Sphingosinicella sp. BN140058: one gene and its partner. The protein of the gene in region 2 interacts with the protein of the main gene of each other region in a pairwise test. Links are inferred from orthologs where the notes say so. Each region holds a gene or a part of one and is shown on either strand. Other genes may lie near its edges.

Region 1 (6,587 bases), 1.9 Mb from region 2 along the record:
CGTGCTGATCAGCGGCGTCACCCGGCCCTACGCCCAGACTTTGCGGCAGTTCCTGCGCGTGCTCGATGCGAAGCCGTCCTGCACGCCGTTCGGAATCCACATTCTCGTCGGCAAGACCCACACCATCTTCATGGCCGACACCACGGTTACGGAACGGCCCGATGCCGATCAGCTTGCCGACATCGCCACCCAGACGGCGGCGGTGGCCCGCAGGATGGGGCACGAGCCCCGTGTCGCCTTCCTGTCCTATTCCAATTTCGGCAACCCGGAGGGCGTGTTCCTCGACAACATCCGCGGTGCCGTCCGGATTCTCGACAATCGCAGCGTCGACTTCGAATATGAGGGCGAGATGGCGCCGGACGTGGCGCTCAATCCGGCCCTGCAGCGAGTCTATCCGTTCAGCCGTCTGACCGGTCCGGCCAACGTGCTGATCATGCCGGGCCTGCAATCCGCCAACATCTCGGCGAAGCTGCTTGCCGAGCTCGGCGGCGATTCGGTGATCGGGCCGATGCTGATCGGGATGGCCCAGCCGGTCCAGGTCGCGCCGATGACGGCGACGTCGTCCGATCTCGTCACGCTCGCCGTGCTCGGCGCCGGCGGCATCGTCGGCTGAGAAGGATCCGCTCGCAGAAACGAGAAGGCCGCCTCGCTCTCCTCGAGCAAGGCGGCCTTTTCTCTCTCAGCCGATGCGATCAGCGGGGATTGTCGGGCGACCCGGTATTCTGGCCGCCCGGCGCAGTGCCCGATCCGACCGCGCCGATATTGCCGAACAGCTCGTCGAGGAAGCTGCGATTGCGGCCGAGCGTCGGCGTCTTGTCCTTGCTCGGATCGATCGACACGACCTGTTCCAGGCCCTTGCGGTCGACCGAGGCGACGTTGCCGGCCGCGTCGAAGCGCACCCGCAGCACCGTTTGCGCGTTCGGCTGCGGCTTGTTGAAGGCCAGATTCTTGGTCGTGCGGGAAACGTAATACCAGTCGGTATCGCTGAACTGGCCGGTGAAGGTCGGGCGCCCAAGCGTCGCCTGCACGGATTCGCGATTGTCGACCCCCGGTTGCACCGCGGTGATCAGCGCCTCGTCGGCGAGATAGCCCTGATGGTCGGTCACCCGGGTGCAAGCGGTCGAAAGAAGGGCGCCCGCGAGCGTAAGTCCAAGAGCGAAGCCGCGTGCATGCCGAACCATCATTTTGAAAATTCTCCCGAATCGACCGGCCTGACCCGCACGGGGCCGGCGCCTGCCTTGTCGGCAGGGATAGAAGGCCCCAATATCGCACGCAAGCTGAACGGCGCAAGTACGCCCCCTTCCGAACCGGAGCCGCCATTGTCCTTTTTCTCCCGCATCTTCGGCAATCCCGCCAAGGAGCGCGCGCGCCTCCGCCCGCTTTACGACAGCATCGTGCGCGAAGCGCGGCAGCCGGTCTGGTATCGCGAGGGCGGGGTTCCCGACACGCTCGAGGGGCGGTTCGACATGGTCTCGACGATACTCGCCTTGGTCCTGCTGCGGCTGGAGCGCGAGGGCGACGCGATGAAGCCGCAGACGATCCTGCTGACGGAGCTCTTCATCGACGACATGGACGGTACGCTTCGCCAGATCGGCATCGGCGACATCATCGTCGGCAAGCATGTCGGCAAGATCATGGGCGCGCTCGGCGGCCGACTCGGCGCGTTTCGGGACGGCCTTTCCGGCAAGGCCGATCTTGCTGATGCGGTGCGGCGCAACATCTTCCGAGACGCGCCGCCATCGGAGCAGGCAGTCGATTTCGTCAGCACACGCCTGCGAAGCCGCGGCGAGGCATTGGACGGCGTTCCCGTCGACGACGTGCTCGCCGGGGAGATCGGCCGATGAGCCCGGAGTTCAGCCGTAGCTACCGTGTCGACACGCTCGGAGGCGGAGCACGTCAAATCGCCATCGAAGCGGAGGCGGACGAGCGGAGCGCTGTCGCCAAGCGGTTCGGACTGGTCGCAATCGACCGCCTTGCGGCGGAGGCTGCGCTCACCCGTGCCGGTGAGATCGTGACCGCGCGGGGCTCGATCTCGGCCGCGGTGACGCAGAGTTGCGTCGGGACCGGAGAGCCGGTCGAGGAGCGGATCGAGGAAGATTTCGTCGTCGAATTTCGCCCGCATCCGGAGAGCAGTGGCGGAGAGGAGGAGATCGAACTCAGCGAGGGTGAGCTGGACGTCGTCTTCTACGATGGCGCTGCGATCGATCTCGGCGAAGCCGTGGCGGAGACGCTTTCGCTCGCCCTCAACCCGTTCCCGCGCTCTCCTGCCGCGGAGGAGGCGCTGCGCGCAGCGGGCGTGAAGAGCGAGGAAGAGGCACAGGCCGAGTCCAGTCCGTTCGCCGCGTTGGGCGCGCTCAAGGACAAGCTCGGCAAGTAGCGGCGCCGGTCAGAGCCGATCCCAGTCGATCGGCTGGTTGCGGTCGAGCGTCTGCGGCGCTTCCGGCATCGGATATTTGAGGCCGGTGGCGCAATTGAACAGCACGACGCTGTCTTGCTCTCCGATCAGCCCTTCCGCCAGCGCATTGCGGTAGGCGGCAAGAGTGGCGCCGCCCTCCGGGCAGAGCAGCAAACCGTCCTGCCGTGCGGCTGCGTCGACGGCGCCCAGGATTTCTTCGTCGCTGACCGCCAACGCGCGCCCGCCGCTTTCGCGGACCGCGCGCAGGATCAGGAAGTCGCCGACCGCCCGTGGCACCCGAATTCCGGCGGCCACGGTATGGGCGTCCTCCCATCGCTCGGCATGCTCGACGCCCTCGTCATACGCCTTGACGATCGGCGCGCAGCCCGCCGCCTGTACCGCGAACATCTTTGGGCGCTCCGAGCCGATCCAGCCCAACGCCTCGAGTTCGGCGAACGCCTTCCACATCCCGATCAGGCCGGTGCCGCCGCCGGTCGGATAGAAGATCGCCTTGGGCAAGGTCCAGCCGAACTGGGCGGCGAGCTCCAGGCCCATCGTCTTCTTGCCCTCGATCCGGTACGGCTCCTTCAGGGTCGAGAAATCGAACCACCGCCCGTGCCGCGCGCCCTCGCCGACGATTGCGCCGCAATCGTCGATCAGCCCATTCACGCGCCAGACCCGGGCGCCCTGCATGGCGATTTCCCGGACGTTGATCTCGGGCGTGTCTTCCGGGCAGAAGACGATCGTCTCGATGCCGCAGCGGCTGGCATAAGCGGCGAGCGCAGCGCCGGCATTGCCATTGGTCGGCATTGCGATCCGGGTGATTCCGAGCGCCTTGGCCATGGCGACCGCCATCACCAACCCCCGCGACTTGAACGAGCCTGTCGGCAGCCGGCCCTCGTCCTTGACCAGGACATTGGGGCCGCCCGCCTGGGGCAGCGGCACCAGCGGCGTTTCGATCTCGCCAAGGCTGACGATGTTCGACGGGTCGCGTACCGGCAGCAATTCGCGCCAGCGCCAGAGGTCGGTCGGACGGGCCGCGATCGTGTCGCGCGGGATTTCAGCCTTCAGCGCGTCGAGATCGTAGCGCACCAGCAGCGGGCGCCCGGCTCGCGACAGGCCGTGGATCTGATCGGCCGGGTAGATCTCGCCGGTCAGCGAGCATTCGAGATGGGAGACGAAGCTCGCGCGGTCTTCGAACAGGTTGGAATTGATCGTCATTCCAGCTCCCTACGGGGGCATCCGCCACGCGTCGAGAGCCGCCGGCCTGCCGCGCGCCGCGCGGCAGGCCGTATGCGGCGATCAGAACGGAACGTCGTCGTCGAGATCGCTGTCGAACGCCGGTGCCGGGCGCGATTGCTGGCGGCCGCCACCGCTGCCGCTGCCGAATCCGCCGCTGCTGCCGCCGCCGTATCCGCCGCCGCCGCTCGAGCCGCCGCCGAAGCCGCCCTCGTAACCGCCGCCGCCGAAATCGTCGCTATATCCGCCGGAGCTCCCGCCGCCGCCACCGCCACCGCGGGAGTCGAGCAGGACGAGCTCGCCGCGGAAACGCTGCAGCACGATCTCGGTCGAATATTTGTCCTGGCCGCTATTGTCGGTCCATTTGCGGGTCTGCAGCTGCCCCTCGATATACACCTTGGAGCCCTTCTTCAGGTAAGATTTGGCGACCTTGCCGAGATTCTCGTTGAAGATCACCACCCGGTGCCATTCGGTCCGCTCCTGGCGCTGACCGTCCCGATCCTTCCAGCTCTCGGACGTGGCGATGCGCAGATTGACGACTTCGCCGCCGTTGTTGAGCGATCGGCTTTCCGGGTCGTCGCCCAGATTGCCGACCAGGATCACCTTGTTGACGCCGGCCATTATTCGAATCCTTCCTTAAAGGCCGAGAGCGGTCGCGGTCCAGAATGTCGCGCCCGCCGCCAGCCATGCGAGTGTGAACAGATAGCCTAGCATGAAGGCCGGCCATTTCCACCCGTTGGTCTCGCGCCGGGTGACCGCAATTGTGGATAAGCATTGCGGCGCGAACACGAACCAGGCGAGGAAGGCGAGCGCGGTCGGCAGGGACCAGCGCCCGCGCAGCCGCTCGATCAGCGGCTGTTCGGCGGCTTCCTCGTCGTCCGCCTGGATCGAATAGGCCGTTGCCAGCGCCGAGACGGCGACTTCGCGCGCGGCCATTGCCGGGATCAGCGCGACGGCGATTTCGTGATTGAAGCCGATCGGCTTCACCAGCACTTCGAGGCCGGAGCCGATCTTTCCGGCGATCGAGCTTTCGAGCGCCGTCTGCCCTGCCTTCGGTGCCGGGAAGGAGAGCAGAACCCACAGAATGACGGTGGACAGCAGGATGATGGTGCCCGCCCGCTTGAGGAAGATCAGCGCACGTTGCCAAAGCCCGATCAGCACGTCCCTGAGCTGCGGCAGCTGGTATTTCGGCATCTCGAGCAGGAAGCCCCGATGGGTGCCGCGAGTGACGGTCATCCGCAGGACCAGAGCGGCTGCCAGGGCGCCGACGATGCCGACGACGTAGAGGCCGAACATCACCAGGCCCTGCAGGCCGAAGGCGCCCCCGACGGTTCGATCCGGGATGAAGGCGCCGATGATGATTGCATAGACCGGCAGTCTCGCCGAACAGGTCATCAACGGCGCGATCAGGATCGTCGTCAGGCGATGCTTGGGGTCTTCGATCGTGCGAGTCGCCATGATGCCCGGCACGGCGCAGGCGAAGGAGGAGAGGAGCGGGATGAAGGCGTGACCGGAAAGGCCGACCCGCGCCATCAGCCGGTCCATAAGGAACGCCGCCCGCACCATGTACCCGCTAGCCTCCAGAAACAGGATGAACAGGAACAGGATCAGGATCTGGGGCAGGAAGACGACGACGGCGCCGACGCCGGCGATCACGCCGTCGACCAGAAGCGAGCGAACCAGACCGGCGGGTAGCGCATCGTTGACCAGGCCTTGGGCGCCGGCCATCACGTCTTCGAGCCAGCCGATCGGCGCTTCGGACCAGGCAAAGACCGCCTGGAACATGAAGAACATGATCAGTGCGAAGATGATCGGTCCGATCACCGGGTGCAGCGCGATCGAATCGATCAGGTGAGTGGTCTTGCGCGCGGCGGTCTCGCTCACCGTGGCGGTGCGGGCGATCTCGCGTGCTCGCCGCTGGACGATCGCGAATTCCCGCCGGCCGCCGGGGCGCATGACGCGCGCGGCGGTCACCGCCTCGCTGATCGCTTCCCTGAGCTCGTCGGTGCCGCGGCGGCGCACCGCCACCGTCGCGATCACCGGCACGCCGAGTTCGCGCTCCAGGATCTGCGGGTCGATCTCGAGCCCGTCGCGGCGGGCGAGGTCGACCATGTTGAGGGCCACCACGGTCGGCAGGCCGAGATCGATGAGCTGGAGCGCGAAGCGCAGATGGTTGTCGAGATTGGTCGCGTCGAGAACCAGGAGCAGGGCATCCGGAAGCCGCTCGCCGTCCTGCTTGCCGAGCACGACGTCCCGGGTGACTTCCTCGTCCGGGCTGGACGGCTCGAGGCTGTAGGCCCCGGGCAGGTCGACCAGTTCGATCGGGCGACCGTCGGGCAGGAACAGACGCCCGGCTTTCCGCTCCACGGTGACGCCGGGGTAATTGCCCACTTTCTGGCGCGCGCCCGTGAGCATGTTGAACAGGGCGCTCTTGCCGGCATTGGGATTGCCGACCACCGCCACCAGCGGGATCGTGGTCATGCGGCCTTCTGTTCCACCGTGATTACCTCGGCCTGAGCACGCCGCATCGCCACCGTCATCCGGCCGATTCGAATCGCCAGCGGATCCTTCCCGAACGGCGCGCCGTGCAGCGCCTCGATCGCCACGCCCTCGTCGAACCCGAGGTTCCTGAGCCGCCGCGCATCCGTCTCGGACAGGCGCGACCAGTCGATCGCCGTCACGACGGCCGGGGTCCGGAAAGGGAGTCTATCGAGGGACAGCGCCATTCTTGCGAGTGATTATCAATATCGTGCGGAGAAAGCCAGATGATTCAAGGCGCTTTATGTGGGGTCGTGTTGGGCTCGCCCGCAAGATCCGCCGCCTGATCGTCGGGGAGAACCTCGCCGGCGAGGGACAAAGCGGTTCCGATCCAAACCGCGTCGTGGAGATGGTCCCGCCGCGGATTGGTCGTGTTGGGATGGACGAGGATGGAGAGGCCGCCGTTGTTCAGCAT
Region 2 (6,677 bases):
ACCCGCGGGCTATGAAGCCGCGCTTAAAGTTCTCCGCGACACGCAGGACGCCGCCACCGCCGCCGAGGTGAAGGCGATCGCGCACCGCTTCCTGACGCCGGCGGCCCGGGCTCCGGTTCTGTTCGATAACGTCCGGCTGTTCGACGCCGATCGCGGGCAATTTCTGCCGGCGCAGGCAGTGCTCGCCCAGAACGGCAAGATCTCCGCCATCGGTTCGGCCGGTACGGTGAAGGCGCCGCCCGGCGCGCGCATCATCGACGGCAGCGGCAAGACGCTGATTCCGGGCATCTGGGACAGCCACATGCATATCGGCGACGATTGGAGCGTGCTGTCCAACGTCGCCAGCGGCATGACCAGCTTCCGCAGCCCCGGCACCACGCTCGATCGCGCCGTCGACGCGACCAGGCGCCGCGCGGAAGGCAGCCTGCTGATGGGCGAGCCGTTCATCTCGGCCATCATCGACAAGAAGGATCCGCTCGCGGCCCAGGGTGCCGAGGTCGTCTCCAGCGAGGCGGAGGCGGTCGAGGCGGTACGGCGGATCAAGGCGGCGGGCCTCTGGGGCGTCAAATTCTACACCTCGATGAATCCGGCGTGGATCGCGCCGGCCGCGGCGGAAGCCCACCGGCTCGGCCTTCACGTCCACGGTCACGTCCCCGCGACGATGAAGCCGAGCCAGGCGGTCGCCGCCGGCTATGACGAGCTTACCCACCTCAATTTCGTCGCCATGGAAGCCATGCCCAAGGACGTCGTCGATCGGGCAAATACCAGGCAGCGGATGGAGGGACCGGCCCGATTGTTCAAGGACGTCGACCTCGATGGGCCGCTGATGACCGGCTTCGTCGCCGATCTCGCCCGGCGCAAGACAATCGTCGACCCGACCATCGTCATCTTCGAGGGCATGCTCACCCAGGACGGCGGCAAGCCGCACCCGGCCTACGCGCCCTATATGGGGATCATCTCGCCGGTGATCGAACGCTCGGTCTTCACCAGCGGCGGCTATCCGCTGGTCGAAGGCTTCACCCGCGACGATTATCGCAAGAGCTATGCGAAGATGGTCGCTTTGGTCGGCAAGCTCCACAAGGCCGGCGTTCCCATCGTTGCCGGCACCGATGGCTGGGGAGTCGAGCTGATCCGCGAGCTGGAAATCTACCAGCAGGCCGGCTTCACCCCGGCCGAAGCCCTGCAGAGCGCGACCATCGTTCCCGCCCGGGTCGTCGGTGCCGACGCCCGCACCGGGTCGATCGCAGTGGGCAAGGAGGCCGATATGGTGCTGGTCGACGGCGATCCATCCAGGGAGCTCGGAGCCCTTAGACGGGTGCTGACCGTGGTCAGCGACGGCTACGTCATGGACGGCGACGCATTGCGGACGGCGGCAGGCTATACGGGCCGACCGAAATGAGGCTGCGACGTCGCTCCGTGCGCCGCTGACGAACGGCGCGCGTCGTCACCGTCCCACCGTGCCCGGAGTCCTGCGGGTCAGGCAAGATCCCGGATGTCGAAGCGCACGATCAAGCCTTGGCGGAATTGGAAGACGTGTCCCACGATCCGATCGGCGAGCCCGTGCGCCTGCCCCGCCAGCGGGCTGCCGTCGAGATCGCGAACGGATTGGCGGACCTCCGCCAGGATCGCGCCATCGGGCTCGCGCCGGAACGCGAGCGGCTCGACGCGCGGGCTGACGATCGCCCACTGCCGGGTCCAATAGTCCCGCACCGCTTCATGGCCGTGGACGTGCCCGCCCTCCATGCCGTTCGCCCACGCCACGTCGTCCGAAAGCGCGGTCAGCACGGCGTCGATGTCGCGCGCGTTGAAGCGTTCGTAGATGCGCTGCAGGGTTCGGACGTCTTCGTCCATGCTGTCTCTCCTCAGCCGCTTGAGAGTCGTTCAGAAGCGATATATATGCACGTATGCATCCGCGTCTGGGGAGATGCAACAAAGGATGGACGATGATCTCGGATGTGCTTTCCACGCCCGGTCACCTGATCAGCCTGGCGGCGCGCGGCTTTGCCCGCCTCAGTGAGGCACGGCTCAAGCCGCTCGGCTTCGGGGTCGGACACCTGCCGGTGCTGGTCGCACTTCGCGACGGCAAGGCCAGCAGCCAGCGCGATCTCGCGCGCTTCGCGCGGGTCGAGCAGCCGCCGATGGCGCAGATGCTCGACCGCATGGCTCGGGACGGCCTGATCGAGCGGACGCCGGATCCCGAAGACGGACGCAGCAGCCGGATCACCTTAACGGCCGCCGCGCAAGCGCGCCTGCCCGACGCCATCGACGTGCTGCTCGAAGGCAATCGCGAGGTGCTCGATGGCTTCACCAGGGACGAGACCGAATTGCTGATCAGCATGCTCAAGCGTGTCATCGCCAACCTCGACAGGATTGCGCACGGGCCGTCCGCAGCCGGCACCTCTGGCAAGGCTTCCTCCTGAGGCTCGCAGACTGTGGCATGGGTGCCGCGCAGGCCTTCCGTGCACTTGAATGGATGCCGCAACGCCGCCCCTTTCCCAAATTGCGTCAATCGCCATATGGCGGGAGCCGATGAGCCGCGTCCGTGTCCTCCTCCTCAACCAGGCCCTTGGACCGCTCGACTACCGCGTGCCCTACGGCATGGCGGTCGAGCCAGGCTCGATCGTGCTCGCGCCGCTCGGCCCACGCCAGCTGACCGGCGTCGTCTGGGAGGAGGATCGGCTGGACGCTGAAAGCGTCGGCGACAATCGCCTGCGCCCGCTCGTTCAGGCCTATGCGCTGCCGCCGCTGGCCGCCCCATTGCGGCGTTTGATCGAATGGACCGCGGATTATTATCTCGCGCCGACCGCGGCAGTGCTGCGGATGGCGCTCGCCTCCGCCTCGGCGCTGGAAGGCGGCCGGACCGTCACCGAATATCGCGCCACCGGCCTCGTTCCCGATCGGCTGACCCCCCAGCGCGAACAGGCGCTGGAGCGGATCGGCGAGCGTCAGGGTCTCTGCCGCGAGCTCGCAATGGCCGCCGACGTCTCCGACGCGGTGATCCGCGGCCTGATCAAGGTCGGCGCGATCGAGGCGGTGGAGGTATCGGTGGACGATCCGTTCGCCGAGCCCGACCCGGATTTCGCCCCGCCGGCGCTCGAAGCGGCGCAGCGCGAGGCGGCGCAGATCTTCGTCGACGCGGTACGCGCCCCCGACTTCGCCCCGTTCCTGCTCCACGGCGTGACCGGATCGGGGAAGACCGAAGTCTATTTCGAAGCCATTGCCGAGGCCCTGCGCGGCGGCCGGCAGACGCTCGTCCTGCTTCCGGAAATCGCGTTGACCGAACCGTTCCTCAAGCGTTTCGCGGCGCGGTTCGGGCATGAGCCGGTCGCCTGGCATTCGGGCCTTCGCCAATCCCAGCGCCGCCGGGCCTGGCGCGCGATCTCGACCGGGGATGCAAAGGTCGTCGTCGGCGCGCGCTCTTCGCTGTTCCTGCCGTATCGCGACCTTGGCCTGGTCGTCGTCGACGAAGCCCATGAGACCAGCTTCAAGCAGGAGGATGGCGTCCAATATCATGCGCGTGACGTCGCGGTGATGCGCGCCAAGCTCGAACGAATCCCGGTGATCCTCGCCTCGGCGACGCCGGCGATCGAGACCCGGCAGATGGCGGAGATCGGCGTTTATCGGGAAGTGCGGCTGCCCGGGCGCTATGGTGCCGCGGAGCTGCCCGATATCGAGGCGATCGATCTCATCGCGGAGCCGCCGCCGCGCGGCCGCTGGATCGCTCCGCGCCTGGTCGCCGAGCTCAAGGAGAATCTCGAACGCGGCGAGCAGGCGCTGCTCTTCCTCAATCGCCGCGGCTATGCGCCGCTGACCCTCTGCCGCAATTGCGGCCACCGTTTCCAATGCCCGAACTGCACTGCCTGGATGGTCGAGCACCGGCTGGTGTCGCGGCTCGCCTGCCACCATTGCGGTCACGTCATGCCGCCGCCCGAGCTCTGCCCCGAATGCAAGGAGCCGGACAGTCTGGTCCCGGTCGGTCCGGGCGTGGAGCGCATCGCGGACGAGGTTCGGGCCTTGTTCCCGGATGCGCGTACTGCGATCGTCACGTCCGACACGATCTGGTCGCCGGCCAAGGCGGCGGAGTTCGTCGCGCGCATGGAGGCGGGTGCCATCGACATCGTCGTTGGCACCCAACTCGTGACCAAGGGCTACCACTTCCCCAATCTTACCCTGGTCGGGGTGATCGACGCCGATCTCGGCCTGTCGGGCGGAGACCTTCGCGCGGCCGAGCGCAGCTTCCAGCAGATCGCCCAGGTCGCCGGCCGCGCCGGCCGCGGCGAAAAGCCGGGCCGGGTGCTCGTCCAGACCCACGAGCCGGGCGCGCCGGTGATCAGCGCCTTGGTCAGCGGCGACGAGGAGAGCTTCTACGAGGCGGAGACCGAAGCGCGGCGCGAGGCGGCGATGCCGCCGTTCGGCCGCCTCGCCGGGATCATCGTCTCATCCGAGGATCTCGCCGAGGCCACCGAGACGGCGCGCCTCATCGGCCGCAGCGCCCCGACGGTGGAGAACATGGCCGTGTTCGGCCCCGCCCCGGCGCCGCTGGCGATGCTGCGCGGCCGTCATCGCCAGCGCCTGCTCGTCCATGCGGCGCGCAGCCTCGACGTCCAGGATGTCATCCGGGAATGGCTCGGCAAGCTCGAATGGCCGCGCGGCGTACGCGTCGCGATCGACGTCGACCCTTACAGCTTCCTCTGACGCGGCATTCTGGCCTAAGGGAGCCCGACCACTGACATCGGGGTAGCCATGGGCCGTATCGCTTCTTTCTTCCTCGTCCAGATCGCCCTGGCGTTTGCGCTGGCATCGCCGGCCCGGGCCGACGACATCTCCGCCACGGCGCGCAGCGTGGTGCGGGTGGTCGTGATCGCCGTCGACGGCGAGGAAGTGGTCGGATTCGGCCATGGCAGCGGCTTCGCGGTGGCGGGGAACCGGGTCGTAACCAACGCCCACGTCGTTGCGCTCGCCGCCGAGCATCCGGAGAATGTCGCGGTCGGCGTGGTGCCGTCGGAGGGCAGCAAATCGTTCGGCGCGCGCCTCGTCGCCTACGATGCGGCCCGCGATCTCGCCTTGCTCGAGCTCACCGAAGGCAGCCTGCCGCCGGCCTCCTTGTACATGGGCCCGTTTGCGGAAGGGGGCGACGTCGTTGCGCTCGGCTATCCCGGCAACGTCGATCTCGCCACCGCCCAATCGGCCGACGACTATATCACGCCGCAGGCGCCGACCCGCTCGGCCGGCAATTATTCGAACGAGCGCCAGGTCGACGGCATCCGCGCCCTGCTGCACACCGCCAACATTGCCCGCGGCAACAGCGGCGGCCCCCTGCTCGATCCCTGCGGCCGGATCGTCGGCGTCAACACCTTCATCACCCGCGGCGAGGAGGGCGACGCGCCGTTCGGCTTCGCCATCTCCAATAGCGAGGTCGCGACCTTCCTGCGGGCCGCGAAACAGAATTTCTCCGCGGTCAGCAGCCCCTGCGTCAGCATGGAAGACCGGCTCAACGCGGAGCGTTCCCGCGAGGAGCAGGAGAAAGCGCGCGCCGAAGCCCTGGAAACGCGTGCGAAGGACAAGGCCGATCAGGAAGCGCTCGCCAGGGCCCAGGCCGAGAATGAGGATGCCCGTGAGAACCGGGCCGCGATCGCGATCGTGCTCGGCGTGCTCAGCCTCGCCGCTTTCGGCGGTGCCGGCCTGATGGCCTGGAAGGACAAGACCCGTCCCGCGATGATGTTCGCCGGCGGCGGCGCCCTGCTGCTGATCGGCGCCACCTTCGCCTTTCTGTCACGCCCCTCGCGTGACGATCTCCACATCCAGCCCGACGCCGCCGTCAAGACCAGCGACGCCAAGGCGGGGATCTCCGAGGCGACGGGCAAGAGCGTCTGCAAGCTCGTCGAAAATCGCAGCCGGGTGACGGTTTCGTCGACCGAAAACGTCAACCTCGATTGGGCACCCGGCGGCTGCATGAACGGCCGCACCCAATATGCTCGTGCCGGCGACGTCTGGCGTCGGGTGCTGGTCCCCAATGGCGACGCCACCGTCTCGGTGCTCGAATATCGCCCGGCGCGCAGCGAATATGTGGTCACCCGCTATCTGATGAGCCAGGAAGCGATGGCCGAGGCTCGCCGCCTGCGCGAAGGGATCAACATCAAGGCCTGCTCGGCCGACGAGGAACAGCTCGCCATTCTCGGCGATCGGCAGGACACGATCCGGGCCAGCCTTCCTAATCTTCCCAACGAGCGTCTCGTCTATCAATGCGGCCCCGCCGACTAAGGTCGCCGGTCAGCCCCCGCGTTCCTTGGCGAGCAAATGCGCCTTGCGTTCGAGGCCCCAGGCATAGCCACCCGGTGATCCGTCGCCGCGCTGGGCACGGTGGCATGGGATGAGGATCGCCACCTTGTTCGATCCGCACGCCGTGCCGGCGGCACGCGCCGCGCCGGGTTTGCCGGCGCGGGCGGCGAGCGCGGCATAGCTCAGGCTTTCGCCGGGCGGTATTCTCGACAGCTCGCGCCACACCGCCTCCTGAAAGGCGGTACCCCGGACGTCGAGCGGCAGGTCATGCGGCCGCGCCGGCGCCTCGACCGCAGCCACCGTCCGGCGCACGAGATCGGCCATCGCAGCACCACCCTCCTCGATCGTCGCGTGCGGGAAACGTGCGCGCAGATCGGTTTCGTCCTGGTCGAAGGTCA

Evidence for each region.
Region 1: the proteins of ETR14_RS02480 (region 2) and ssb interact in binary tests that used the Escherichia coli proteins (3 or more experiments, as listed by UniProt). The link is inferred for Sphingosinicella sp. BN140058 from one-to-one orthologs.

Annotation. Positions count from the first base shown.
Region 1 is NZ_CP035501.1:2,477,468-2,484,054, forward strand. Bases 2,477-5,365 are described here. They hold ssb (single-stranded DNA-binding protein), read right to left. Parts: upstream 4,256-5,365; coding sequence 3,698-4,255; downstream 2,477-3,697. Other genes in these bases: ETR14_RS11245 (threonine synthase), read right to left, coding at 2,477-3,616; ETR14_RS11255 (ferrous iron transporter B), read right to left, coding at 4,271-5,365. Also shown: ETR14_RS11225 (NADP-dependent malic enzyme), read left to right, coding at 1-613; ETR14_RS11230 (outer membrane protein assembly factor BamE), read right to left, coding at 693-1,106; ETR14_RS11235 (ubiquinol-cytochrome C chaperone family protein), read left to right, coding at 1,170-1,844; ETR14_RS11240 (DUF177 domain-containing protein), read left to right, coding at 1,841-2,377; more of ETR14_RS11245, read right to left, coding at 2,387-2,476; more of ETR14_RS11255, read right to left, coding at 5,366-6,115; ETR14_RS11260 (FeoA family protein), read right to left, coding at 6,112-6,360; ETR14_RS11265 (DOPA 4,5-dioxygenase family protein), read right to left, coding at 6,405-6,587. UniProt on the Escherichia coli protein: Plays an important role in DNA replication, recombination and repair. Binds to ssDNA and to an array of partner proteins to recruit them to their sites of action during DNA metabolism. Acts as a sliding platform that migrates on DNA via reptation.
Region 2 is NZ_CP035501.1:551,313-557,989, forward strand. Bases 2,134-5,112 are described here. They hold ETR14_RS02480 (primosomal protein N'), read left to right. Parts: upstream 2,134-2,529; coding sequence 2,530-4,695; downstream 4,696-5,112. Other genes in these bases: ETR14_RS02475 (MarR family winged helix-turn-helix transcriptional regulator), read left to right, coding at 2,134-2,420; ETR14_RS02485 (trypsin-like peptidase domain-containing protein), read left to right, coding at 4,744-5,112. Also shown: ETR14_RS02465 (amidohydrolase family protein), read left to right, coding at 1-1,399; ETR14_RS02470 (nuclear transport factor 2 family protein), read right to left, coding at 1,477-1,851; more of ETR14_RS02475, read left to right, coding at 1,944-2,133; more of ETR14_RS02485, read left to right, coding at 5,113-6,261; bifunctional DNA-binding transcriptional regulator/O6-methylguanine-DNA methyltransferase Ada, read right to left, coding at 6,271-6,677.